3 linked regions of the Methylomonas sp. 11b genome follow. The protein of the gene in region 1 interacts with the protein of each later gene in a pairwise test. Links are inferred from orthologs where the notes say so. Each region holds a gene or a part of one and is shown in the gene's direction. Other genes may lie near its edges. The genes, in order: METH11B_RS0116590, mtgA and mrcB.

The links.
Region 2: the proteins of METH11B_RS0116590 (region 1) and mtgA interact in binary tests that used the Escherichia coli proteins (3 or more experiments, as listed by UniProt). The link is inferred for Methylomonas sp. 11b from one-to-one orthologs.
Region 3: the proteins of METH11B_RS0116590 (region 1) and mrcB interact in binary tests that used the Escherichia coli proteins (3 or more experiments, as listed by UniProt). The link is inferred for Methylomonas sp. 11b from one-to-one orthologs.

The regions. Positions count from the first base shown.
Region 1 is NZ_KI911557.1:3,452,198-3,456,894, reverse strand. The notes cover bases 1-3,000. They hold METH11B_RS0116590 (peptidoglycan D,D-transpeptidase FtsI family protein), read left to right. Parts: upstream 1-636; coding sequence 637-2,364; downstream 2,365-3,000. Other genes in these bases: METH11B_RS0116585 (UDP-N-acetylmuramoyl-L-alanyl-D-glutamate--2,6-diaminopimelate ligase), read left to right, coding at 2,361-3,000; ftsL (cell division protein FtsL), read left to right, coding at 364-636; rsmH (16S rRNA (cytosine(1402)-N(4))-methyltransferase RsmH), read left to right, coding at 1-364. Outside these bases: more of METH11B_RS0116585, read left to right, coding at 3,001-3,812; METH11B_RS0116580 (UDP-N-acetylmuramoyl-tripeptide--D-alanyl-D-alanine ligase), read left to right, coding at 3,809-4,697. UniProt on the Escherichia coli protein: Essential cell division protein that catalyzes cross-linking of the peptidoglycan cell wall at the division septum. Required for localization of FtsN.
Region 2 is NZ_KI911557.1:2,952,219-2,963,544, reverse strand. The notes cover bases 4,593-7,379. They hold mtgA (monofunctional biosynthetic peptidoglycan transglycosylase), read left to right. Parts: upstream 4,593-5,509; coding sequence 5,510-6,250; downstream 6,251-7,379. Other genes in these bases: METH11B_RS0114190 (hypothetical protein), read right to left, coding at 6,904-7,086; yjgA (ribosome biogenesis factor YjgA), read right to left, coding at 6,258-6,902; METH11B_RS0114205 (TonB-dependent siderophore receptor), read left to right, coding at 4,593-5,008. Outside these bases: METH11B_RS0114220 (sialidase family protein), read right to left, coding at 191-1,414; METH11B_RS0114215 (RNA polymerase sigma factor), read right to left, coding at 1,505-2,056; more of METH11B_RS0114205, read left to right, coding at 2,600-4,592; recombination-associated protein RdgC, read left to right, coding at 7,569-8,477; METH11B_RS0114180 (L,D-transpeptidase family protein), read left to right, coding at 8,477-9,439; METH11B_RS0114175 (Lpp/OprI family alanine-zipper lipoprotein), read right to left, coding at 9,506-9,784; METH11B_RS0114170 (L,D-transpeptidase family protein), read right to left, coding at 9,869-10,423; METH11B_RS0114165 (alpha-D-glucose phosphate-specific phosphoglucomutase), read left to right, coding at 10,496-11,326. UniProt on the Escherichia coli protein: Peptidoglycan polymerase that catalyzes glycan chain elongation from lipid-linked precursors. May play a role in peptidoglycan assembly during cell division in collaboration with other cell division proteins.
Region 3 is NZ_KI911557.1:1,536,534-1,548,097, forward strand. What follows is about bases 3,509-6,533. They hold mrcB (penicillin-binding protein 1B), read left to right. Parts: upstream 3,509-3,869; coding sequence 3,870-6,197; downstream 6,198-6,533. Other genes in these bases: METH11B_RS0107160 (glutaredoxin family protein), read right to left, coding at 3,509-3,710; lolA (outer membrane lipoprotein chaperone LolA), read left to right, coding at 6,200-6,533. Outside these bases: tRNA epoxyqueuosine(34) reductase QueG, read left to right, coding at 281-1,357; METH11B_RS0107150 (putative metalloprotease CJM1_0395 family protein), read left to right, coding at 1,591-2,112; METH11B_RS0107155 (PilZ domain-containing protein), read right to left, coding at 2,113-2,382; more of METH11B_RS0107160, read right to left, coding at 2,469-3,508; more of lolA, read left to right, coding at 6,534-6,826; METH11B_RS0107175 (sigma-54-dependent Fis family transcriptional regulator), read right to left, coding at 6,833-8,617; METH11B_RS26360 (hybrid sensor histidine kinase/response regulator), read right to left, coding at 8,662-11,310; METH11B_RS0107185 (hypothetical protein), read right to left, coding at 11,307-11,564. UniProt on the Escherichia coli protein: Cell wall formation. Synthesis of cross-linked peptidoglycan from the lipid intermediates.

The DNA.
Region 1 (4,697 bases):
TAGCGTGCCGTTTCGCGACAAGCACAAACATCCTGCAACTCGCAGCTTCCAGGCAATCAGGATAGAGATTAATCAAGAACTCGAGCAGATTAAAACCGGATTGAAACAAGCAGCGAACGTATTGGCACCGGGCGGACGTTTAGTGGTGATCGCCTTCCATTCATTGGAAGACCGCATCGTCAAACGCTTCATTCGCGACCAAGCCGGCCCGAAAACCAATCCCGGCAAGCTGCCGATTAAAGAGCAGGACATCGAACAAGGCCAGTTACGCAAAATAGGAAAGTCGATACGGGCACAACAACAGGAATTGCAACAAAACCCACGCGCACGTAGCGCGGTAATGCGAGTTGCGGAGAAACGTTAATGGCGATTGCAAGAAATATCCTGCTGACATTGCTGGTGGCGATGCTGATGATCTCCGGAATTGCCGTGATTTACAGCAAATACCAATCGCGACTGCTGTTTATCGACATTCAGAAAAAAGAAAAAGAGCTCGACGACTACGAAGTGGAATGGGGTCGGCTACAACTGGAATTGACGACGCTCACCGAAGAAAACCGGGTTGAAATCGAAGCAAGGACACGGCTGATGCTGACTTTGCCGGCCCAAGACAAAATTATTTATATAAAGCCGTAAATGCGAATTGCCACCGGTGCGGGCACGATACCGCGCCAAAATACAGATTTTGTGATCCGGCGCAGATTGCTGCTTTCGGTGATGTTGTTGGCCATGTTGGCCTTGGTGGGCCGCGCGGTATACCTGCAAATTCTCGATAAAGAATTCCTGCAGGACAAAGGCGATATGCAGCACGTCGGCGTGGTGTCGGTTTCGGCTTATCGCGGGCAGATTAAGGATAGGAACGGCGAACCGCTGGCGATCAGCACTCCGGTGCAGTCAATTTGGGTCAACCCGCGGCAACTGCGAGATGCCGAACAGGACAAATTGACACCGATGGCAAAGATCCTTGGCTTTCCGGAAAAGGAACTTCGAGCCCTCTTGAAAAAGGAAAAAGACGCCAACAAGCGTTTCGTCTATTTGCGCAGACAGATTAACCCGGATATAGCCGAAAAAGTCAAAGCCCTGGAAATTACCGGTGTGTACTTCGAACGGGAGTTTAAGCGTTACTACCCGGCCGGTGCGGTATCAGGGCATTTATTGGGCTTTACCAATATCGACGACATCGGCCAGGAAGGCATAGAGCACGGCTACGAGCACATTCTGCGCGGCCAGCCCGGCAAAAAGCGCGTGATTAAGGACGGCAAAGGTCAGATCATCAAGGACGTGGAAAATATTGAAGAAGCCATCCCGGGCCGCGACCTGGTGTTGACTATCGACGAGCGTCTGCAATACCTGGCTTACCGGGAATTACAGAATGCAATGATTCAGAACAAAGCGCATTCGGCATCGCTGGTGGTGCTGGATGCCAAAAACGGCGATGTATTAGCGACTGTCAGCCAACCGGCTTTCAATCCCAATAATCGCAAAGAATTGAGCAGTAACCGCTACCGCAACCGGGCCATGGTGGACAGTTTTGAACCGGGCTCGACGGTCAAACCCTTTGTGGTGGCGGCGGCACTGGATGGCGGCTATATCAAGCCCAACGTAATGATAGAAACCCATGGTGTATATCACTTGGGCCGCAACGTGGTTAAGGATGTGCATAACTACGGCACGATGGATTTGACCCACGTGCTGCAAAAATCCAGCAATATCGCGGTCACGCAAATCGCGATGACCATGCCACCGGAGTATTTTTGGGGCGTATATAGCCGGTTAGGCTTTGGCACCTCCGCCGGCGTCGGTTTTCCGGGAGAAGCTAGCGGCTCCTTACTGGATTATCAAGGCTGGCATGAATTCGACCAGGCGATTTTATCGTTTGGTTACGGGGTTTCCACCTCGATTTTACAATTGGCCAGAGCCTATACCGCTTTGGCGGACGACGGCATCATTCATTCCGTGGCTTTACTGAAGCGCGACGAAGATCCTGACGCCCAACGGATTTTCAAACCCGAAACCGCTAGAAAGGTTCGGGAAATGCTGGAACACGTGATCAGCAAAGAGGGCACTGCGTATCAGGCCAGAGTCGAGGGTTATCGGGTAGCGGGTAAAACCGGTACCGTGAAAAAGGCCGGCGCCGGCGGTTACAGCGAAGACAAATATTTATCGGTATTTGTGGGCATGGCGCCGGCCAGCAATCCGCGCTTCATTATCGCAATTGTGGTCGACGAACCCACCACCGGCCAGTATTACGGCGGCCTGGTGGCGGCTCCGGCATTCTCTAAAGTGATGGCGGGTGCTCTAAGAGTTTACGGCGTTGAGCCTGACGGCATGGACAACATGCATTTGTTGTTGAGCAAACAATGAAACTGGCCGAATTGCTAAACGGACTGACAGTATCGCCACCGGATTTGGAGATTAGCGGCTTGTGTTTGGATAGCAGAAACATAAAGACTGGGGAGGCTTTTATTGCACTGAACGGCGCAATTCAGCATGGCATCGCACATGCGGAACAGGCCATTACCAACGGTGCGATAGTAGTGCTTTACGACCCAATCGGCGCCAATGTTGATAAGTTGAAAGTACCAAGTTTGCCGATAACCGACTTGCCCCAAAAGCTGGGCGAGATTGCTGCAAGATTTTACGGTAATCCATCGCAATTATTGGATGTGATCGGCGTGACCGGCACCAACGGCAAGACCACCTGCAGCCAATTAATCGCGCAGGCTTTGCCCGCGTGCGGCGTAATAGGCACATTGGGCTGGGGCGATGTTGGCAACTTGCAGCCAACCGCCAATACCACACCCGATGCACTGACGGTGCAGCAGATGCTGAGTGAGTTTGTAAAGCAAGATAAGCGTAACGCGGCCATGGAAGTTTCCTCGCACGGCTTGCACCAGGGCCGGGTTAACGGGGTCAGATTTAAAGGCGCGGTATTTACCAATTTGAGCCGGGACCACCTGGATTATCACGGCAGCATGGCGGAATACCTGCAAGCCAAACTGGCGTTGTTCAAGACACCGGGGCTGCAATTTGCGGTGGTCAATCTCGACGATCCGAGCAGCGCCGAGGTTTTGCAAAGCGTACCGAACGCCGTTGAGAGTTGGACTTTCAGCGCGACCGGCCGACGCGGTATTGCTAAGGAAGCCGTAAGCGCCGAACAAGTAAAACACAGCGCTGGCGGCATTGAATTCGATGTCGTCTGGCGTGAGCAAAAGTGCCGGGCTACAACATCGCTGGTTGGTGGCTTTAACCTGGATAACGTGCTGGCGGTGCTTTGTGTACTACTGGCGACCGGCAGCAAATTCGAAGCCGCCGTCGCGCAGTTGGCCAAATTAAGTGCCATTGCCGGCCGCATGGAAAAATTCGGCGGCCACGGCAAGCCTACGATATTTGTGGATTATGCGCATAGCCCGGACGCACTGGAAAAAGTGCTGAAAGCCGTCAAAGGCGCAAACCGGTTAAGAGTCGTGTTTGGCTGCGGCGGCGACCGTGACAAGGGCAAGCGCCCGCAGATGGGCCGGATTGCCGAAACCTGGGCGGATCAAGTTATCGTCACCGACGACAATCCGCGCGGTGAAGTACCAGCAGCAATTATTAAAGACATTTTGAGCGGCTGCCAAAGCCAAAAAATAACGGTAATTAACGATAGAACCACGGCCATAAACACAGTGATACGACAAGCAGACCCAGACGATTGCGTAGTGATAGCCGGCAAGGGCCATGAGGACTACCAAGAAATCGGCGGCGTGAAGCAGCCGTTCAGCGATAGCGCTGTCGTCATGCAAGCACTGGCGGCGTGGAGCAAGCCATGAAACTGCTACTTAGCGAAATCGCCCAAGCCGTCAACGGCAAACTGATAGGCGAAGACAGAGAAATTAGCGCGACGGGTATCGATACCCGCACCTTACCACCCGGCGCGCTGTATATCGCCATCAAAGGCAAGAATTTCGACGGCCACAGCTTTATCGATAAGGCTGAGCAAGCCGGCGCGGCAGCGCTGTTAATCGAACAGGCCTGCTCATCGGCGTTGCCGCAACTCATCGTCACCGATACCCATTTGGCATTGGCGGAACTGGCCGGTTTTTGGCGCAAGCAATTACCTGTCAGAGTAGCCGGCGTCACCGGCAGCAACGGCAAAACCACTGTTAAGGAGATGATTGCGGCGATTTTCGCCACCCAAGGCCACACGCTTTCGACTCAAGGCAATCTGAACAACGACATCGGCGTGCCGCTGACGCTCCTGAAACTGGACGATTCCCATCGCTACGCAGTGATTGAAATGGGCGCCAATCACCCCGGCGAAATTGCCTATACCAGCCGCTATGCGCAAGCCGATGTCAGCGTCATCACCAATATCGGTGCCGCCCATATCGAAGGTTTCGGCAGTATTGAAGGCGTCGCCGAAACCAAAAGCGAAATCTTCAAAAGCCTCGGTGAAAATGGCGTGGCGGTATTAAATCGCGACGACGCTTTTTACGATTTCTTACTAGCCGTGGCCGGCAGCCATCGAAGCGTATCCTTCGGCTTGAGCCCCGCGGCAGACATTACTGCTTTAAATATTGACACATCCTTAGACTCCCAAGGCTTTAACACCTATTTCGAATTAAAAACGGCGACTGACGTTTTACCAATCCGATTGCATCTGGCCGGCGCCCACAATGTGAAAAACGCCTTGGCTGCAGCGGCAGTTGCACTGC
Region 2 (11,326 bases), 500 kb from region 1 along the record:
TGCCGCAGTCTTTGGCAGAGTCCTTGCCTTAAGTGAGCTGGTGACAATTAATCGTGACCATTAACCCGGCCCTTAAATATCGTTGCTCCCGCGAAGGCGGGAGCCCTGCGGCTATATTGGATTCTCTGTGCGGTTTAACGGCTCCAGGGAATTTAAGGGCTGGGTTAATAATTACCTTCGATCTCTTGTCTTAGTCGATGGTTAAAGAGACTAGCCGCACTTTCTTTTGCATCGGATCGGTCCAGGCGACAAAAGCTTGCTTGCCGACGCGGGCCATCGCCAGGTATTTGCTGGGCCATTTCGGGAAGCTGCCGTGATACACCGTGGTTTGCCGGCTGACTTTGCCGTTGGTTGTCACTTTGGCGACTCGTAACTCATCTTCTGGCCCATTGCGGCCGCGCCAGCTGACCAAGGCTGAACCGTCGTCCAGCAGTAAGGCGTTGGTATAGCCGCTGGCGTCGGCATCCAGCTCGATAGGTGAATTAAAATGCGCGCCGTTGTCAGTGGAGAAGGCCAGTTTCACCCGGCCTTTACCGTCGGCGGCAGTGAACCAGGCCGCCACGCCAGCGGTTGGCGTTAGATCGATGGATGGCCCATTGCTTGGGCAACCGCCGATCACCCAGCCGTCCGCATGAACGCTAGCGATTTTCGGATCTCCGCCGGCTTGCCAGCGCACGGCGCTAATATCGCGAATTTCGCCGACAGCATGGTCGCGATAAACGGTGACCAATTGTTCGCCCAGCGCGTCGGTAAAACTGCGGCAGCAGGAGCAAACATCGTCATCCAGCGTTAGCTCCGGGCTGGCGCGCCAATTTTTGTCGATTACGCTCGCCATCAGTTGGTAGCGGTTGGTTTTCTTATCGGCCGCCGGGTCGTGGCTGACATTGCGCATGTCGGTCCAAACCAGCGCCAGTCGTGCATCGGGAAGTGCGGCCAAAGACATTTGCGCATCGTAGATACGCGCAGCATCGCCGTAAGGTTTTAGCGGTGGGCTCCAGCTTAAACCGCCGTCTATCGATCTGGCCAGATAGATGTCTGCCGCATAGCGGTCCGGAGAGTCCTTCACATACCGCATCCAGGCCGCCGCCAGGCTGCCGTCACTTAGTCCAAGCACTACCGGTGGGTCGGCCAATTTACCCTCGACCTTGATCACCGTTAACGGCATGCTCCAGCCCTGTTTTTCCAGTATGGCAAATTTAGCGGTGCTGCTAACGCCGTCGGTTTCCACCCAACTGACGATTAACTCGCCGGTGGCGGTCTGTGCCAGATGGTGTTGCTGGCTGACACCACTGGCCGGGATTTGCAGTTCGCTAATCCGCAACGCATGCGGCGGTTTGGCAAATGCGTTGTGTGCGCCTATAAAAAGCAAAAGCAGCCCGCCGATTATGGTGAGAAAGACCTTGATAGTATGCATTGGGCGACCATGGGTAGAAGAAAATGAATCATCTTTTTAACTTGAGAGGACTTGATTTGTAAACTCGCCCGGCGCAAGGCTTGTCAGCCTTTAGCTGGCTGCTCTGTAGTACTCCGATTGCCGACAACTTGGGGTTGGCAGAAACGCGATTGCCAGTTGCGCACGCTGCTTTCGACAGTGCACCAAGCCTTTGACGATGTGCTTTTCCACTGCGCTTTCGGAAATATCCAGCACACCAGCCACTTCCCGATAACTAAGACCGCGAATTTTATGCAGGATAAATGCATCCCGACAACGCGGCGGCAGTTCGGCGATGGTTTGGTACAACAAGGTCCGGCATTGCTGGCTGGCAATTGCGCTTTCTGCGCCGGGCTGTTGTGGTTCTTCCACGAGCGGAGCCGCTTCCTGATGGCGTTCGACGATTTTATTGTGGCGCAGATGATCAAGAGCCAGATTGCTAGCGGTCCGATATAAAAAGCTGCGCGGGCTTGCGATTGCCGTGGCATTGGCGGTGCGGGCCAAAATCAGATAACTTTCTTGCACCAGATCTTCTGCGGTTTCCTGGCATTTGACTATGCGCAGCAGGTGATGCAACAGCTCCTTGCAATGCAGGCGATAAAGCGCGCTTATGTCCAAGTTCATATTGAGGGATTTGCCCGGTACGGTGATTTTTCACTCATAAGGTAAAGCCAAATTCATGCCAAACAATAACCTCAAACGCAGCAAGTGCGGCAAGAGCCAGGGAATCCGGGGCTTTGGTGCCGATTGGTTTGGTATTCGTCGAGTTTGGAGACAAAGATTAAGGCGCAAAAAATCGATGGGATGCCGTATTGAGTGCGGCATATAACCTATTTTTTGGTATTGATGCCGTAATCAACTCGCACGCCCGGCGCCTTCAAAACCCTTGATGGTTGGCAAGCTGCTTAATCTGAATGTCTCGCGCATCCGCAAAATGCTCATTTCGATATACCTCCGAGGTAAAACGGAAATACCGAAATCCAGACGACATGGACAGCTTGAAGCTCGCCATCCATGGCACATGCCCCCTTTTTTGCCCTTTGGGTATCCCGGCGGGCATGACGGACTTTTCTAGTCAGGAAGAATTTTGATCCCTCACTTCCTGTTTTATGCCTGTCGTGCGTCAAAACAACGATAGTCATCATTTAACAACAGCGAGGGAAATTCATGACGTTGAAACAAACATTTAGCGGCGGCCTGTTTGGACATGCTTCGGCACTGGTATTAGGGGCTGTGCTGGCGGTTTCCGGCACCGCGGTTGCAGAAAGCGCCAGTCGGGCTTTCAGTATCCCTGCAGGCTCTCTGTCTACCGCGCTGAATCGCTTGGCGGAATCCGGCGGCTTGCAACTGGTCTACGACACGGCAATCACTGAGGGTTTGCAAAGCAAGGGCCTTAGCGGCCATTACACCCCGGAAGCCGCGTTGCAACATCTGCTGGGAGGTAGCGGTTTGAGTTACCGCATCGCTGAAAACGGCAATATTTTGATCGAAAGACAGTCTCTGAATTACAAACAGGACCCTACGGCGTTGCCGGCGGTGAATGTGGTTGGCAAAAAGGTATATGACCCTAACGACCCTTTCAGCCAAATCTATGCGGTGCCGAATGCATCCACTGCAACCAAAACCGATATTGCGATTATGGACACCCCGGTATCCATCCAGGTCGTCCCCAAATCGATCATGAACGATCAGCAAGCGATCCGCATCGAAGACGCCTTGACGCAAAACGTCAGCGGCGTGCAGCGGGCTTACGGTACGGCGGATATGTACGAAAGCTTCATTATTCGCGGCTTTGCTTCCGACGACCAAATGTATCGCAATGGTTTCAGGCGCTCGATGGGCAAGTTCGATCCGGCGAATATCGAACAGCTCGAGGTATTGAAAGGTCCGGCATCCGTGCTGTATGGTCGGTTGCAGCCCGGCGGTATGGTCAACTACGTGACCAAAAAGGCGTTGGATGTGCCTTACTATTCCTTGCAGCAACAATTCGGCTCTTTCAGCGAATTTCGTACCACGGTCGATGCAACCGGACCGCTGGATAAAGATAAAACCCTGTTGTACCGGTTTAATGCCGCTTACGACGAAGGCAATTCGTTCAGAGATTTTGTCGATCACGAGCGGGTATTTATTGCGCCGAAATTGACTTGGCGGCCCAACGACCGCTTCGAGGCCAATGTCGAAATAGAGAAACGCCATGAAAATTACACGGAAGATTATGGCGTGCCGGTATCGGGCAATCGGCCTATTACAAACCGCAGATCCTTATTTACCGGTGATCCGGCCATCAAACCCAGCCAAGACACTACGCTGATTTATGCGGATTGGAGCTTCAAATTTAATGATGACTGGGGGCTAAGGCATAAATTTCAGTGGGACGAGACCGACATCGTATTCGGCGGCGTCGCGCCTAACAGTAAAATAAACGCGGATGGACATACTCTGGATAGATTTGGCATTCTCGGTACCAGCAACCGCCGCTCTTACTCTACTAGTCTCGATCTAACTGGAAAGTTTCAAACCTTTGGCCTTAAGCATGATGTTTTAGTAGGGGGAGATTGGTTCTTTTTTAACCAGGATGCGCCGGACAATAACTTTAGTTACGGCACCATCCCTACCTTCGATATCGATAATCCCCAATACGGCAATTTCGATTTAGCGGCCCTGCGCGCCGAGCCCGCCAACTGGTTTTGGCGCTCGCGCGACGATTGGTACGGCGTTTACTTCCAGGATCAAATTACGATTTTGGATAAGTTACATATCATGGGTGGAGGCCGTTACGATATGGCTGGCTACGGCGGTTACGGCGGTACATCCTGGGACGAAACCAAGGCCGGATTCAGCATGCAGCATGAAGATAAATTCAGTCCGCGGGTAGGTATCGTTTATCAGCCTTGGGATTGGTTGTCTTTGTACGGCAACTACGTCGAATCGTTCGGCACCAATAACGGCCGTTCCGCCACCGGTGGCAATTTTGCACCGCAAGCTGCCGAGCAGTACGAAATCGGTTTCAAAACCGAGTTTTTCGACAAGCGGCTATCGTCAACTGTGGCGTATTATCATTTGACCAAAAATAATCTGATGACCTTCGACTTGAGTACGCCGGACCCCACCGATCAAAAAACTATCGGCGAAGCGCGTAGTCAGGGCATTGAAGTGGATATTAAAGGTCAGATCACCGACGAATTCAGCCTGGTGACGACCTATGCCTACACCGACGCCAGATATACCAAGGATTACAGCGGTTTGCAGGGCAATCGTTTGTTGAATGTGCCCGAGCATCAAGCCAGTCTGTGGGGTACCTACCAATTCACCGAGCAATTTAAGGCTGGCTTGGGCGGGGTGGTTGTCGGTAAGCGCGAAGGCGACAATACCAACACCTATCAATTGCCTGGATATACTCGCTTGGATGCGATGCTGGCCTATGTACAACCCATCGGCAAAACGCGTCTGACGGCGCAAGTCAATGTCTATAATCTGTTGGATAAGGAATACTACACTGGCTCAACTTCTTGGTTGCCTACAGCCAACGTCGGTGCGCCCATTTCCGCCATGGGATCTTTGAAATTGGAGTATTAATTCAATACTGGTTGACGGCACTGCTGATAGAGCAGTGCCGTTAGCCACCTTTGAATATCGTCGTGCGAAAGCTTCGCTAGGGATAGAGGATGGGCATATGGACAATTCAGCCCTGCGGCTCATCGCTAATTTGATTTGGCTTTTTACTGATTATATTGCAGCAGGCAGGAGGCATAACGAGCTTGGAATCATCCCTGCCTGGATAAAAGCGTTTTTCCGCGCTTCTATCCAGGTATCCCTGGCGTCCTGTTTTCCATGTTCACGGGGGAGAGAACTTAAACATCCCTGACACCGGTCTTTATATAACAATATCCGTGCCAAGCCCTTGAGACTACATGATTCAGGGGCTTACGCTAAAATCGACAGCTACCATATTAATTTCTATGTTATTTGCCACAATAATGGCTTTGCTTTACGGCATTTCCCGCAAAAACCGTAGTTAGTCAATTCCGCGTTCAATCATGGATAATAAACATCCCAGTCACAACGCTCGAATCGCCCGTGAAGCATTTCCGCCATCCGGCTCGCTATCGCCAATTTTGGCGCCAACCCAAAACGGCGCTTTCTTTGCTGAAACGTTGCAAGCGCGGACTGGTCTATGCGGCGCTGTTTTTTGTACTCAGTTCGCTGGTGCTGGTAGGCGTATTGCGGTATCTACCCCCGCCGACGTCGGCGTTCATGCTGCATCAGCATGTTGATGATCTGGCCGAAGGCCGGCGCTATAAGGGTATTGATCAACGCTGGGTCAGTCGCCGGCATATTTCGCCGCACGCCTTTGCTGCGGTGATCGCATCCGAAGATCAATTGTTCTATCAGCACAACGGCTTCGATGTTGACGCCATCGCCAAGGCTTTTAACCAATATTTGCGCGGCGGTAAACTGCGTGGGGCCAGTACGATCAGCCAGCAAGTCGCGAAGAATTTGTTTTTAAGTCCGGCCAAAAACTTCGGCCGCAAGGCCTTGGAGATTTGGTTTACGTTGTTGATCGAGGCGATCTGGGATAAGCAGCGGATATTGGAAATGTATTTGAATATTGCCGAGTTCGGCGATCATTTATTCGGCATAGAAGCGGCCAGTCGCCGTTATTTCGGTGTTTCTGCCCAACAGCTATCTGCCAATCAGGCTGCGCTGTTGGCGGCTACATTGCCGAACCCTATATTGCTAAAAGCCGATCAGCCCAGCGCTTATTTACATAAACGCCAAAGCTGGATCTTGGGCCAGATGCGGGCGTTGGGGAACTGATCGCGAGTTAATCCTCTGCATCCTGATTGTCCTGCGCGTCCTCTTCAAAAGGTGGCAGGCCGGATGCCTCGGCAATCAGTTCTTTCAGATACTTGTATAGCAAGCGCGCCGACTTGGGCGGTTTGGCTTCCTTGGCTTCTTTCTGTGCGTTGCGCTGTAACTGGCGCAGGTGCTGACTGTCCGCGGTAGGAAATTCTTCAATGAATAGGGTCAACTGTTGATTGCCATTGGCTGCCAGCAGCTGGTCGCGCCAGCGCTCGGCCTGGTGATGTTCTCTGACCGCATGGGCGCTGCGGTTTTTCATCCGCGCCAATTTTTCATGAATCGCGGCGGTATCCAGCTTTCTCAGTTGCGCGGTGATATATTTCAACAAGCGCTTTCTGGCGGAGTTATGCCCCATCTTGCCGGCATCGCGCATGGCTTGTTCTATGCTCTCGGGCAATTCGAATTCGGCGATATGCGCAGGGGATAGCGCGCAAATTTCCTCAGCCATCGCAAACACTTCGGCTATTTCTTTTTTGATGCGAGTCTTGTTGGGGCGTACCGCGTAATGATCGGCTTCCTCGTCTTCGCTGTCGCCGTCGTACTCGTCCTCGGGTTCGTCGTAATAATCTTCTTCTTCGAATTCTTCTTGGTAATCTTCGTCGTTCATGTCAAACCATTGCTATTAAGAAAAGCACGAACATCACTACCATCAACAGGGGCACAATAACGCTGGGCCAATCGGAGGGTGTTTGTTTGCTGCGCGCGATTGCGGCTTTGATGCCGGGCTGCATCCAGAACAAAAGCAGCAGCGCCAGGGCGCCGAGTATCAGGTTTTCCCAGGTTGACAGCATGATGTGACCGCTTTGTTATGAGTGAGGGACTTGCTACGCGTCATTCTAACAAACCTTGCCATGCAATAAGACATTGCTTGCTGCTACAAATTAAAAGTTGTTTCTCTGGATTTATCGCTAAGCGATTATTGCGGCTGGGTAAATTCAGTTATTCACAGAAGCTGTGGATAACTCTGTGTATTAAATGTAGAAAGCCTTTGCTGTTCCCCGGTAGTGCTGGGCTGGGCTCAAATTGTACAGCATTAAGTCATTATAATTAATTGATTATAATCAATAGCTTACAAATGATGCTTTGTATTTCAACGAGTTATTTTGTCAAGCGTTTTATGATCTTGCCGTAAACAGTTTAATGTGCATAACTTGTTTACATGCTAAGCAAATTTGCTGCCAAACTGCATTTTTTGGCTAGGCTTTAAGCGGGTCAGCTTATATGGTCTGCGCAAATTTGCGATAATGGCCGGTTTTTAAAAAAGAGTCATATCATGTGGTTTAAAAATCTTGCCGTCTACCGTTTTACCGAGCCATTTACTTTGGATGCTGTTGCTTTGGAGCAAAAACTGCAACAACAGCCGTTCCGATCTTGTGGTAGCCATGATGAGTTCAGTTTTGGCTGGACTGCGCCGCTAGGCAGGGCCTCGGACGCACTGGTGCATGCCAATAACGGTTTCTTGATGCTATGCGGCAAGAAGGAAGAAAAGGTCGTGCCGGCATCGGTGATCAACGAAATGCTGCAAGAACGCATCAACGAAATCGAAGAACGCGAGGCCCGCAAATTACCAGCGAAAGAGCGTAGTCGGATCAAGGACGAATTGATATTCGAACTGTTGCCGCGGGCGTTTTCGTTTTCACGGAAAACCTATGCTTATATCGATAGTCAGGGCGGCTGGCTGGTCGTCGATGCGGCATCGGCTAAAAAAGCCGAAGACATGCTCAGCCAGTTGCGTAAATGCTTGGGGTCTCTGCCCATAGTGCCGCTCACCGCCACCGCCAAACCGGCTAGCGTGATGACGCAATGGTTGATCGACAACACCTCGCCGAAAGATATTTTGATCGAAGACGAGTGCGAGCTGCGTTCGCCGGAAGAAGAAGGCTCGATTATTCGTTGCAAACGCCACGACTTGGCGTTGCCGGAAATCAAGAATCATCTGGATAGCGGCAAGCAAGTGATTAAGTTGGCGATGAGCTGGGCCGAACGCATTTCGTTTGTATTGGACGAGAGCTTGGCTGTCAAGCGGCTAAAGTTTCTTGATCTTATTCAGGAGCAAGCCGCCGATATCGAGGCATTCGACGAAGTCGAACAGTTTGATGCCGATTTTTCTATTATGACTGCGGAACTTGCTCAGTTTTTGCCGCGTCTGCTTGAATTATTTACTGCTGAAGGTAACGCCTAATGAAAACCCGTTTGTTATTCAGTTTGCTGCTGACAGCCAGTACGGCGGCGTCGGCGCTAACGCTGCCGGCACCGGATAGGCCGGGTGACAGCCTGATAGGCAATCCGCCGCATGAAGTTAAATATGTCGCGGCGAAGCATGAAGACACTCTGATCGATATCGCGGTAAATTTTCGGCTTGGGCAAGATCATATCGTATTGGCCAACCCCTATGTGGACCGCTGGTTGCCCCGCGAAGGTACGCAGGTGCGCATCCCCAGCAGCTTTTTGTTGCCGAATGCGCCAAGAGAAGGGATCGTGGTTAATTTGCCGGAAATGCGGATTTACTATTACGCGGATGCCGGCCGGGTTGTGACTTATGCAATCGGTATCGGCCGGGAAGATAACTGGAAAACGCCGTTGGGTAAAACGAAAATTACCGGCAAAACCGACAAGCCTTCCTGGACGCCGCCGCCATCCATTATTGCCGAGCATTTGGCTGATGGCGATGTGCTGGATCCTTATTATCCGCCTGGTCCGAATAATCCCTTGGGTTTGTATGCGTTTAAGTTAGGGATACCCGGCTATCTGATTCACAGTACTAATGTTGTTAATGGCATTGGCATGCGGGTTAGTCATGGGTGCATGCGGATGTACCCTGCTGACATTGAGCAGTTTTTTCCAATGGTTAAAGTGGGCACCACGGTCAATATTGTTAATCAATCGATCAAAGTGGGCTGGTATCACGATACCTTGTACATGGAAGTGTATCCAGAGTTGGAAGAAACGCCGGCAACCTATGAGCAGCGCTTGCATACGGCGTTGAATTTGATAGAGCAAGCCAATGGTGGGCAAATGCCTGTAATCAAAGGTTCTGTTTTAAAAGCGGCAGTAGAAAAAGCGACTGGTATTCCGGTGGCTATTTATGAGCGTCCTACCCAGACGCCTCCTGTGGTTCAAAGCCAAGCGGCACCTGCGAAATAGAGGCAATAAAAAAGCCCGTGGCCTTGCGGCTCACGGGCTTTTTAAAATCAACAACAGCAATAAAGCTTATTTGTGTTGTGATTTTTTGAACATACGGTCCAATTTGCTGTTGGTATCTTGAGCATATTGGGCAGCACGGTTAGCAGCAGCTTCAGCAGCAGCAGCTTTTGCAGCAGCTTCAGCAGCAGCGGCTTTAGCAGAAGCAGCGTCAGCAGATGCAGTAGAAACTTTGCCTTCCAAAGTGCCTACTCTTGCGTCCAAAGCTTCCAGGTCTGAAGTGCTTGCGCAACCGGTTGCCAAAGCTGCAATTGCAACAACTGCTGATAATGTAATAGCTCTCATCATGGTTTTCCCCTTGATTGTGGTTTCAAAAAATAATAAATGAAAAACGGTGGTAATTGTCCAACATTTTTTTGGATTTTACCAACATTATTTCACCGTTACGAGTGTCCCTTTTTCTACCCATTGACTTAACTGATCGATTTGATCGTTAGTCAACGCGATACATCCGTGTGTCCAATTCATGGATCTGTGGATGGACAGACTACCGCTGCCCAAACCATGAATACCGATTTGCCCACCGAGATCGGTATTTTGCGGCGGAATTTGTCCGGCAGAATGCGCTCTGGCAATAGCTTCGTAAGTGTCGAGATCGATTTTGCCTTTTTTCAAGGCATTATCGGCATTGTCTACATTGGGATAGGTCAAGCCGAAGAACTTACGGAAGGCGCTTCTTTCATTTATCCAGCCGATCCGATAGTTACCGAGCGGCGTGATGTCATCGCCGCGATGATTTTTTTCACCCGCGCCATTGCGGCCAATGGCGATATTTTCCAGCACGGCAACCGTCTTGTCGCCCTTCCTGACTTCCATGCTTTGCGTCTGCGTATCGACCAGCAACCAAACATCCTCTCCAGCGAAACTGCGCGCCGATACGGTACAGCCCATCACAATCAAAACACCTAATAATTTTTTCTTTATCATGGCAATCTGTAAATAATCAAAGTTTTGGTGTAATTTAACCCTTTCGAAACGAGGTATTACAAAGGGTAGCATATGACAACAACAATCACCAAAACGACTCCCTACGATGATCAAAAACCCGGCACATCGGGCTTACGCAAAAAAGTCAAAGTCTTCCAACAACCCAAATATCTGGAGAATTTCGTCCAATCCATCTTCGACAGTCTGGAGGATTTTCAGGGCAAAACCTTGGTGATTGGCGGCGATGGCCGCTACTTTAACCGTAAAGCCATCCAGATTATTATAAAAATGGCGGCAGCCAACGGTTTCGGTGAGCTCATTATAGGCCAAGGCGGCTTGTTGTCCACTCCTGCCGCATCGAATATTATCAGGAAATACAATGCGTTCGGAGGCATTGTTCTATCAGCTAGTCACAATCCCGGCGGCCCTGAAGAAGATTTTGGCATTAAGTACAACGTCAGCAATGGTGGCCCGGCTCCGGAAAAGTTCACCGACAAACTGTACGAGAATACCAAAATCATCACCGGCTACAAAAAAGCCCGTTTCGGCGACATAGATTTAGACGTTATCGGTGAGGTCGAAAAAGGCGGCGTGAAAATTCGGATTATCGATTCGGTAGCCGATTACGCTGAATTAATGGCCAAGATATTCGATTTCGATCTGCTCAAACAAAGCATCCATAACGGCTTCATCACGCTACGTTTCGATGCGATGCATGCCATCACCGGTCCGTACGCCAAGCATATTCTGGAAGATACGCTGGGCGCTACACCTGGCTCGGTATTTAACGCCGTGCCGCTGGAAGACTTCGGCGGCGGCCATCCCGATCCAAATATGGCCCATGCTCACGAACTTTGTGACATCATGTTCGGGGCCGACGCACCCACTTTCGGCGCGGCCTCG
Region 3 (11,564 bases), 1.9 Mb from region 1 along the record:
CCAGTCAATAATAAAACGAGCGCGGCAAGCCAACTTATTTTTTCTACGCAATCTGTCGTGACTGACGGGGATTCGTTGCAAGTGACTTAAGTAATGTAGCACTTGGAGCGCGACACACTATTATTCACCCGTCCCTATTTCTGGGCGGGGTGAATAAGCGAAAACTAGCGCCGATGCGGTTGATCTTCATGGGTGATAAGGTTAGCTTATCAACCTCTTCGGGTGCCCTTCCTTATTAGACCACGACAATGTCCCCCACTATTTCCCAAGGCGCTGCTAATTGAACACTCCCCCCCCAGCTGAAGATCTTAAAGCACTTGTGGAACGCATCAAACACTGGGGCGAGGAATTGGGATTTCAGCAGATTGGTATCAGCGATACGGATTTGAATACCGCCGAAGAGCATCTGCACCACTGGCTGGATAAGGGCTTTAACGGCGAGATGCAATACATGGCCGCACACGGTTTGAAACGCAGTCGCCCGGCTTTGTTACAGGAAGGTACGCGCAGTATTATCTCGGCACGAATGGATTATTTGCCGGAAGCATCGGCAACCAGCAAGCAATTATTAGACGACCCGGCCGCCGCCTTCGTATCCCGGTATGCCTTGGGGCGCGATTACCACAAACTGCTGCGGAATAGATTGCAAAAACTGGCGGACAAAATCGCCGAGGAGATTGGTCCGTTCGGCTATCGGGCGTTTGTCGACAGCGCACCGGTTTTGGAAAAAGCCATCGCCGAGAAAGCCGGCTTGGGCTGGATAGGCAAGCACAGCAATCTAATCAATCGCCGCGCCGGCTCCTGGTTTTTTCTCGGGGAAATTTATACCGACTTGGCCTTACCTAGCGATCAGCCAGTCGGCAACCACTGCGGACAATGCAGGGCTTGTTTGGATATTTGCCCGACGCAGGCCATCGTCGGCCCCTATCAGGTCGATGCCCGCCGTTGCGTGTCGTATTTAACTATCGAACTGCACGGCAGTATTCCAGTGGAATTGCGGCCTTTGCTGGGCAATCGGATTTACGGTTGCGATGATTGCCAGTTGGTGTGCCCGTGGAATCGCTTCGCCAAACTCAGCACAGAAAGCGATTTCAAACCCCGGCATCGTTTGGATCAGGCGACTTTGCTTGAATTATTTAGCTGGACTGAAGCCGAATTTCTGCAAAAAACCGAAGGCTCGGCCATTCGCCGCATCGGCCATCAGCGTTGGCTGCGCAATATCGCCGTGGCACTGGGTAATGGCAAAGCAACCGACGCGGCTAAGACGGCATTGAGCGGCAGATTGAGTAACGATTCGGAGATGGTCCGCGAGCATACACAATGGGCTTTGCAGAAATTGGCCAGTCTGAGCATTTAGCGGGAACTTCTGATAATTCATAATCGTCTTTCCAGCACAAGCCGGAGCCCAGTGCAATTAACAAACGGGATGCCCGCAGCCACCGGAATGGCGAGTACGAGAGATTAACAAGCCAGACTGATAGCCGCCCCTTACCGCAAAAACTCAGGCTAAACATGCTTTGATTACTTGAAGTCAAATGAAGTCAAGGTGTATTCTTAGACCCAGCTAACAGAATCCGCCCGAGGCCAAACATGCTGGTCACCGCCTCTTCCAATCAAACCTCGCTATATCGGCTGACCGGCCGCAGCCTAGCCGCGACCGGCGAACCAGCGTCTGCCGAACCCCTCGCCCAAGCCGCGAAAAGCGGAAGCGCCCAATCCGGCCAATACAGTCCGGAACAGCTAAGCCAAATTGCCGAGCTTAAAGCCCGCGACCAGGAAGTTAGAGCTCACGAACAAGCTCATTTAAGTGCCGCCGGCGGTATCGCCGTCAGCGGGGCGCGTTTTACGTTTGTGACGGGGCCGGATGGTCAACGTTACGCTACCGGCGGTGAAGTGAGTATTGATGTCTCGGAGGTTTCCGGTAACCCGGAAGCCACCCTGCGTAAAGCGGAAACTATCCGCCGCGCGGCATTAGCGCCGGCCAGTCCATCAGGCCCGGATCAAAGCATCGCCGCCAAGGCTGCGGCAATGGCAAATAAAGCCCGCGGGGAATTGTTAAATTCGCAAAAACAACCCAGCCGTAACGGCGAACTCCTCGACCTCACGGCCTGATCAACGCGGCGAAAATTCCAAGCCAAACCCCACATCCGGCTCTACCCTCACCACTATTGCGGTTTGTACCGGCGCATCTTCGAATTCGGTGGTTTGCACTTCCACTAGCGCGCCTATCGGCGGGATCAATTCGTTGGCACAGAGTAAAAACAAGCCTGTTTCGGAAAAATCCCGCATATCCAAAACCACACCCTGCGCTGAAGCCGGCACCGTCATTTTAATTTTGGCACGATGCTTTAGGCGCGGGTGCCGGCGCTTGTTATCAATCACGAATTCTCCTATCTCGTTTCGGTTCTATCGCAAGTGTAGTGATAAAGGCAACCGCTGATAATTAGCGACCCGCGCCAACCTGCCATCTACTCGCCTAAACCGCGCATAATTAAATACAATCCCAAACTTACCATCGCCAAGCCGCTAAGCAATTTCAGCCAACGACCTTCTTTTTGCTGCAAGCGGCGCTGACTCAGTGTCACGACCCCCACACCCAGCACAACGACGTCATCCAGCATATAGGCCAGATTGTACAACAATAAATAACCGTAATAGTCCAAGCCGTTCAATTCCCGCAAGGTGAGTATGCGCGTGTAAAGGGCTGGAAATCCGGAGGTACACAGCAACTCAACGATCTGTACCAACAGAGCCAACACCACGGCACCCAACATCGCGCCCGCCAAATTGTCGGCTTGCAGGATCCGCCGGATCCGGTTGTAGATGCCGGGTTTGGCGGCGGCGGGAATCGACAGGGAAACGCCCACACCAAACGCCCAAAAATCTTTCAGATTGATCGCACCGGCCAACACGGCAATGCCGGCAATAGCCAATTCCGACGCCCGCGATAAGCCTATCAGCAAAAACAGATTCAACCAGGCCGCCATAAACACGAAATAAGCCAACCCTTCGACCACAACGAACGTGCCGGCCACCGCCAACATCCTGGGCCGGTTTTGCATAGGCGCCAACATCGAAATCATCAAAATCAACACCCACATCGAACAGGGATTGAAGCCGTCCAGCAAGCCCATGGCTAGCGTGAAGGCTGGCAAGCCGACCTCGTCAAGACCGATCCGCCGGCCGAACAAATTCACGGCAAACACCTCCGGTTCGGGCGGCGCCGGCTGGCTAACCGGCACGTCGCACGACTCGCTGACCTGTACTTCGCAGCTACCGGCCTCCGCATCGGACGCTTCATTCGGCGGCGCACCGGCAAGCAAGGCATTCCTAATCAAACCGCTACTACCAGCTTCTGCGGAATAACCGACGATATATTCGCCACGCACCAAAAATGTCGGCAATCTGATTGGCCCGGCTTGCCGGGATTCGGCAATCTGTTGCAATCGTTCCAAAGCGGCCGGCTCGGCAGAGATATTGCGAATAACGATCCTTAAATCGGGTTGCTCGACTTGCAGCAACGCCAAAAATTGTTCGGCTTGTTGGCAATGCGGACAACCGTTACGCACAAAGGCTTCAATATCAACCCGGTTTTCGACCGCGCCGACAGTCGGCATGGTTGCCAACGCAAGCAGCAGCACCAAACCGAAACGCATCAGTATCGACGGTAGCTGAGCCAAGCACTCCGGAAACAGTTTTAGTATCAGCACTCGCCTATCCTCCTCAATAACTCCAGCAATCTGTGCGGAAGTACGCATTTTATTAGATAATAACAAGTTAAATGAACTGCGCCGAACCAGCCGGTGCCATTTTCGCCCCATTCACACAGCCGCCGCTAACTGCTGCTGGCGAGATCAGATACCGACTTAATGCCTAGACGACCCAGAAGCAGCAAATCGACCGTTAGACGCAGAAAATCGCAACCCCAAGCATCATGGCTGAAACGCTCGCTGGTTTCGCTGGTGCTAATTGGGGCTTTCGTATTGGCGGTGTATGTCAGCTACCTAGATTACACGGTGCGTCAGCAATTCGAGGGCAAGCGTTGGTCCATTCCAGCCCGCGTATATGCCAGCCCGGTCGAGTTGTACGCCGGTTATGAAATCTCCAGCAAAAACCTGGAAGACTTATTGCTTGAATTGCATTACCGTCAGGACAATCAACTGGCTGGCGAAGGCTCGTATTACATCAAGGGCGGCCAGATCAATATCCGTACCCGCGCCTTCAATTTTGGCAACACGCCTCAGGACAGCCGCAAAATCAGCGTTAGTTTCACTACTGGCGGCATCGGCAGTATTACCGACTCCGGCACCGGCGAGAGCTTAGCTATCGTGCGCATGGACCCGGTGCAAATCGGCAGTTTTTACCCGACCCGCAAGGAAGACCGGATTCTGATCAAACTGGACGAAGCGCCGCAAACCCTGGTGCAAGGCCTGCTGTCTACCGAGGACAAAGATTTTTACAACCATTTCGGCATCTCGCCCAAAGGCATCGTCCGGGCCATGTGGTCGAACGTGAAAGCCGGCGGCATGGTGCAAGGCGGCAGTACCATCACCCAACAGTTGGTGAAAAACTTTTTCCTGAATCCCAAACGTACCTTGCGTCGCAAGCTCAAGGAAGCGTTGATGTCGTTTATTCTGGAATACCGGTATAGCAAGGACGAAATTCTGGAAGCCTATCTGAACGAAATCTTCCTGGGCCAGGACGGCGCCAGTGCAGTGCATGGCTTTGGCTTGGCTAGCGAATTTTATTTCGGTCAATCTTTAAAAACCCTGAATCTGCATCAAGTCGCCACTTTGGTGGCTTTGGTACGCGGACCGTCCGAGTACGATCCACGCCGCAATCCTGAACACACGCTGGAACGCCGCAACATCGTGCTGGATGCGATGCACACTGAAGGTTTTATCGACGAGCAGCAACTGAGCGAAGCCAAAAAACAACCCATTGGCGTCGCGACAGTGATTCATCGCTCCGCCAATCGCTATCCGGGTTTTATCGATCTGGTGAAACGCCAACTGAAACAGGAATATAAAGAAGACGATCTGACCTCGGAAGGTCTGCGCATCGTCACCACCTTGGATACCCGCATCCAAGACACATTGGAAAAATCCATCGCCAGCAAACTGAAGCATTTAGAGAGAAGCCCGAAAAGTAACGATCTGGAAACCGCCGCCATTGTAACCCGTCGCGATAGCGGCGAAATTGTCGCACTGGCCGGTGGCCGCGACGCCGAGGACACCGGATTCAATCGCGCTTTGGACGCTGTAAGGCCGATAGGTTCGCTGATCAAACCGGTGGTCTATTTGACCGCACTGGAATACCCGGACCGCTACACCATCGCCACGCCTATCAGCGATACCCGCCTGGAAATTCCAGCGGAAAGAGGCAAAACCTGGTCGCCGGACAACTATGATAATCAGGAACACGGCGTCGTGCCGCTGCATAGCGCCCTGACCCACTCCTACAATATGGCGACGGTGCGGATTGGCATGGACATTGGTTTGGCCAAAGTCGCCAACACCTTAAAAAGCATGGGGGTCAGCCGGCCGGTGGATTTGTTTCCGTCCTTCCTGTTGGGCGCGCAACCTTTGACGCCGCTGGAAGTCACGCAGCTTTACCAAACCCTGGCCGGCGACGGTTTTGCCACGCCTCTGCGTTCGATCCGCGCGGTAAACGCCGCCGACGGCAAAGCCCTGCAAAGTTATCCTTTTACCGTGCGTCAAGCGGTCGACCCTGCCGCCACCTTTATTACCAACACCATTTTGCAAGAAGTGATGTATGCCGGCACCGGCCATTCCGCGTATAACTATTTGCCGCAGAACATGGCCTTAGTCGGCAAAACCGGCACCACCAATCAATTACGCGACAGCTGGTTTGCCGGTTTTAGCGGCGATTTTCTATCGGTGGTATGGGTTGGCCGCGACGACAACAAACCGACCGGCTTGACCGGCGGAACCGGCGCCTTGCAAATCTGGTCCGAGCTGATGCGGCAAGTGTCGAAGAAGCCGGTCAGCCTGGTACCGCCCGATAATGTACAGATGACCTGGATAGATACTGCCAGCGGCTTGCTCAGCAATGAAGGCTGCCCCGGCGCTAAATTGATGCCGTTCGTGGATGGCTCCGGACCCAGCCAATTTGCCGACTGCGGAGCAAGTCCGGAATCCGGCGAAAGCTGGCTTAATAACCTGAACCCTTTTTAACTATGTTGCTTAAACACATTTTTGCTCTGATTTTCCTGATCGCCACCGCCCAGTCAGCCTGGGCCGACGATGCGCCGATTACTCGGCTGAAAAATTTTTTAGCCAGTAGCTCTGCCTTATCGGCTGATTTTAAACAAATCAGCTTCGATAAAAGCGGCCGTCCGGCGCAAAACAGCCTCGGCAAATTTTATCTAAGCCGACCCGGTAAATTTCGTTGGAACTACCAAAAGCCCTTTGTGCAAGAGATTGTGTCGAATGCCGGCAAAGTCTGGTTTTACGATGCCGATCTGGAACAGGTGACGGTCAAACAGTTGGACGATTCGCTAGGCTCCACTCCCGCCCTGTTGTTGACCGGCGAAGTGGATATTGAGGAAAAGTTTATCCTACAGGAACAAGGCAAAGAAGACGACGGGATGAACTGGGTGAAACTATCGCCCAAGAATGAAGAAAGCGGGTTCAAGTACATTTTGATCGGCCTGAACGGCAACCAATTGGGCGGTATGGAACTGAGCGACAATTTCGGACAATTAACCCGAATTTATTTTTCCAACATCCAGCTTAATCCCAAGCTGGACGACGCCTTGTTTAATTTCAAAGCGCCGAAAGGCGTGGATGTCTTTGAAAACTAACCAGTATCAGGCTGGTTTACTAATCCCCAGCTTCTCCATCCGCGACCGCAAAGTCGTGGATGGCACCCCCAAAATCTTCGCCGCCCCCTGATTTCCGGCAATTCGCCAGGAGGTCGCTTCCAACGCTTTCAGAATATGCGCGCGCTCGGCTTCGTCCAGCGTGACGATAGGTGCAGCGGTCGGTGCGCCGGCACCCATCACATTCACGCAATCGACAGCGGCCAGTTGACTGCCCTTGGTTAAAATCACCGCCCGCTCAATGATATGTTGCAGCTCGCGAATGTTGCCGGGCCAGAAATAGCTTTGCAGATCGGCCATCATCCGTTCCGGAATCGATTGGATTTTCTTGCCGAATTTTGCCGCGTACTTATCGATGAAATGTTTCACCAGAAACGGCACGTCTTCCTTGCGCTCGCGTAGCGGCGGCAAATTGATGGGGAAAACATTCAGACGGTAATACAAGTCGGCACGGAATTTACCCTGCTGCGAAAACTGCGCCAAATCCCGGTGAGTGGCGGCGATGACCCGCACATCACAAGTCAGGGTTTGGGTGCCGCCCACCCGTTCGAATTCGCCTTCCTGTAGCACCCGCAACAATTTGGCCTGCATCTCCAACGGCAGTTCGCCGATTTCATCGAGAAACAAGGTACCACCGTTTGCGAGTTCAAACCGTCCTAACTTCCGGGCAATCGCCCCGGTAAACGAACCTTTCTCGTGACCGAACAACTCGCTTTCCGCCAGATTTTCCGGGATCGTCGCGCAATTCAATTTCACCAAGGTTTTGTCTTTGCGGGCACTGAGATTGTGAATCGCCCGGGCGATCAATTCCTTGCCGGTACCGGTCTCTCCGGTAATCAACACTGTTGCGTCGGTATTAGCTACCTGCCTGACCAGATCCATGGCTTGATGCAATGCAGGGGAGTTACCGATCAATTCCTCGCCGTCCCGGCTGGCCAAGACCTCTTCTTGTAGATATAGATTGATGCCGCGCAAGGTATTGCATTCGGCTTCCGCCTGCTGCCGGGCTTTACGTTCGTTGATGTCGCGCAGGATTAGGATATACAGTTTCTGGCCGATGGCTTCCACGCGGGAAATGGTCGCTTCGATAGGAAAAGTACTCTCGTCAGCGCGCACCGCGCTCATGCCTTCCGAGACCCAAATCGCCTGCTCCGCCGGCACACCGTTACGAAAATTCGTCAGGGTTTTGTATAGCTCGGGCGACAAAAAGCGATCCACCGCCCGGCCTATATTGTCGGCGGCTTTACAACGAAACATCTGCTCCGCCGCCGCATTGAACAAGGTAATCCGCCCGGCTTCGTCCAGCGTCAGAATCGCATCCATCGCATTCTCGAAAATCCGCGACAGGCGTTGCTCTTTTTCTTGCAACTCCAACTTTAACTTTTGCAGCGTCAGGTGGGTTTGCACACGCGCAAGCACTTCTTCGTACTGAAACGGCTTGGTGATGTAATCGACCGCCCCGACTTGAAAACCTTTTAATTTATCGGCGGTATCCGCCAAGGCGGTCATGAATAACACCGGAATATCGCGCGTCGTCGGAATGGTTTTCAGGGTCTGGCAAACGGTAAAGCCGTCCATGCCCGGCATCAGCACATCCAGCAAAATCAGGTCGGGCAATTGGGCCACGGCTTGGACCAGGGCAATTTCTCCCGTTTCCGCGCGCAACACGTCAAACCCGGCTTCATCGACCAAGCCTGCCAACTCTTCCAAGTTGACCGGATTATCGTCCAACATCAAGATTAACGGTTTATCGCGCTGGCGCTTATGAGTCATGCCTATCTCCTTAACTTAAGCTATCCAAAACATCGGCGGCAGCATTATTCCTGAAACTCGTGCAAATAGTCCTGAATTGCCGGCTCCAGCCGGATGCCGGCTTGTTGCAGTAACTCGTAACTGGCGGCCGCATCAGCAAAGGCAGCCTCGTGGCCCATCGTCTCCAGTTGCTGGGCGATCTTGCCGAACGGGAAGGCGCCGATGCTGTTGGCCGAGCTTTTTAGCGTATGCGCGGATAGCCTCAATAAATCAGCATCCTGGCGCTGTATCGCATCGGCCATGTCATTCAGAAGCGGCGCCGACTGTTCCTGGAATAAAGTCATCATTTTGCACAACATCTGCTGTCTGCCGCGCACCCGGTTTAAGGCTTGTTGCCAATCCAGTGCCGGCTCGGCCAAGAGCGCCGACGCCACGCTGTTGTTATCCGTTTGTTCTGCTCCCGCCATATTCCAGCACTCCACCATTGCCAACAAATCCTGCTCCTGCACCGGTTTGGCGATGTAATCGTCCATGCCACCGGCTAAACAGCGTTCCTTATCACCTTTCAGGGCGTGTGCGGTCATCGCGATAATCCGCATATGTTTACCAGTCTCGCGCTCGCCGGCCCGAATCGCTTCGGTAGCCTGAAAACCATCCATTACCGGCATTTGGACGTCCATTAAGATCAGATCGAACAAAGTATCGGTAGCCAATATATCCAGCACTTCCCGGCCGTTGTTGGCCACCTTGACGGTATGGCCGCGCTCTTCCAGCAACACCACCGCCATGTATTGGTTAACCGGATTATCTTCCGCCAACAAAATTCTTAATTTACGAGGCGGCTCGGCCAATACTGTGAGCGAGGCTTCAGAGGCTTTGGCGGATTTACCCAACGCCGATTGAATGGCATTCCACAATTCCGAATGTTTGACCGGTTTACGCACGTACAGATTAATGCCCAAATCGTGGCAACGTTCGCAATCGTCCGGACGGTCGGCAGACGACAACATCATGATGGTCACCGGCTCGAAGCGTTGATCCTCTCTGATGGCTTGCGCCACCATAAAACCGTCCATGATCGGCATCATCGCATCGAGCAAAATCAAGGCATAGGCTTCCCCGGTTTCCGCCATATTCCGCAATGCGGCGATGGCGGCCTCGCCACTATCGACGGTAGTCGGCCGCATCCCCCAATGATTCAAGATTTCCGAGAATACGCGTAAATTGATGGCATTGTCGTCCACGATCAACACCGGCAGGTTTTTGACGTCTATCAGGGGTTGAAAAGGCGCATCCAGCTCACTTTTAGTGTGCCGGTCAAACACGGCGGTAAAGAAAAAAGTGCTGCCTTTATGTTCCTCGCTTTCCAACGATAAATGCCCACCCATCAACTCGACCAGGCGCGAAGAAATCGACAATCCCAAGCCGGTACCGCCGAATTTACGGGTGGAAGACGCGTCTATTTGCGCAAAAGCTTCGAAAATTAACTGCTGTTTATCGGGGGAAATGCCAATACCAGTATCGCTGACTGCAATCTGCAGACAGACTTTGTTTTCATCGACCGATTCAGGCTTGACCTGCACCACGATTTCGCCGTGCTGGGTAAATTTGATGGCATTACCGACCAAATTGATAATTACCTGGTTCAAGCGACCGACATCGCCAAGCAAATCGTCCGGGGTTTCCGGATCGATACGCAGCATCAGTTCCAGGTCTTTTTCGTGGGCGTGGCCGGCCAGTAGTTTTAAGGTGTCACCAAGGCTTTCACGGACTTTAAACGGTGCATGATCGAGTTCGAGCTTACGCGCCTCGATTTTGGAGAAATCCAAAATATCGTTGACTATGCGCAGCAAAGCATCCGCCGAGCTGTTCGCCATCCCCAGAAACTCGCGCTGCTGCGGGGTGAGTTCGGTGCGCAAGGCCAAGCCTATCATGCCGATGATGCCGTTCATCGGCGTGCGGATTTCGTGGCTCATATTCGCCAGAAACTCGCTCTTCGCACCGGCTGCCTGCAACGCCGCGTCGCGGGCGGAAAGCAAGGCTTGGCGCATTTTTTCCAAATGCTCGGCCAACGCCGCCACTTCGGTAATCTTGGTGCCGGAATTAAATTGCCCGGTGTGATTGCCGGCAGCGATTTGTTCGGCTTCGTCGCGCAAGCGTTCCAGCGGCATAACCAATTTGCGCCCGAACAGCCCAACCACCAACAGCGTCAAGCCCATGTAAACCGCGACAAAATAGGCGCTACGCTGGTAGATGGTGGCGATGTCGCGTTGAATCTGCCGTTCGTCGTAGCCCAGCCTTAACATCGCCAGCGAGCCGTCTTCCGGATTCAGAATCGGTACGGCCAGAAAATAAATATCGTCGTCGTGCTCGCCGAAGAAAAAATCTTCCTGAAATTGCTGCTGAGCGTTGAGTTCGATGTCGGCGCGAATATTGCCGCGCTCGGTGGCGATTTCCGCAAACGCCAAACGGCCATTTAACAGAAATTCGCCTAACAAGCCTTGCAATTCGCCGGCCTTGCTATGCTCCAGCCTCGGCGTAACCAGATTACTGAACAGCAAGGCATCGGAGCGGACGTAATTGACAAACTGCGCTTCCAAACTGGGTTTAATCACCCGATAAATGCCGAACAACAACACCGGCACCAGCAGTAAATGAATGCCGACAACAGCCAGAATCATTCGGCCGTTAAAACTATGAAAAAATCGACTCATTCCAGGGCTCCCTGCCATAACACATTCACCGCTTTAAGGCCTTGATTGGACCGAACTTGATCTTCCCACAAATAGGTCACCGTGCCCGGATTCTGTTGCAGCGTATCGACCAAGCTCTTCAGATCGTTAAAACTCTCCGGACGTTTACCGCCGAGGCGGAAAACCACCGATATGGTTTGGCTTTCATAGGCATTCGCCGACATGAAGGCCACTTTTTGCAGAAATACTTCGAAAATTAACGGATCGCTGATGTT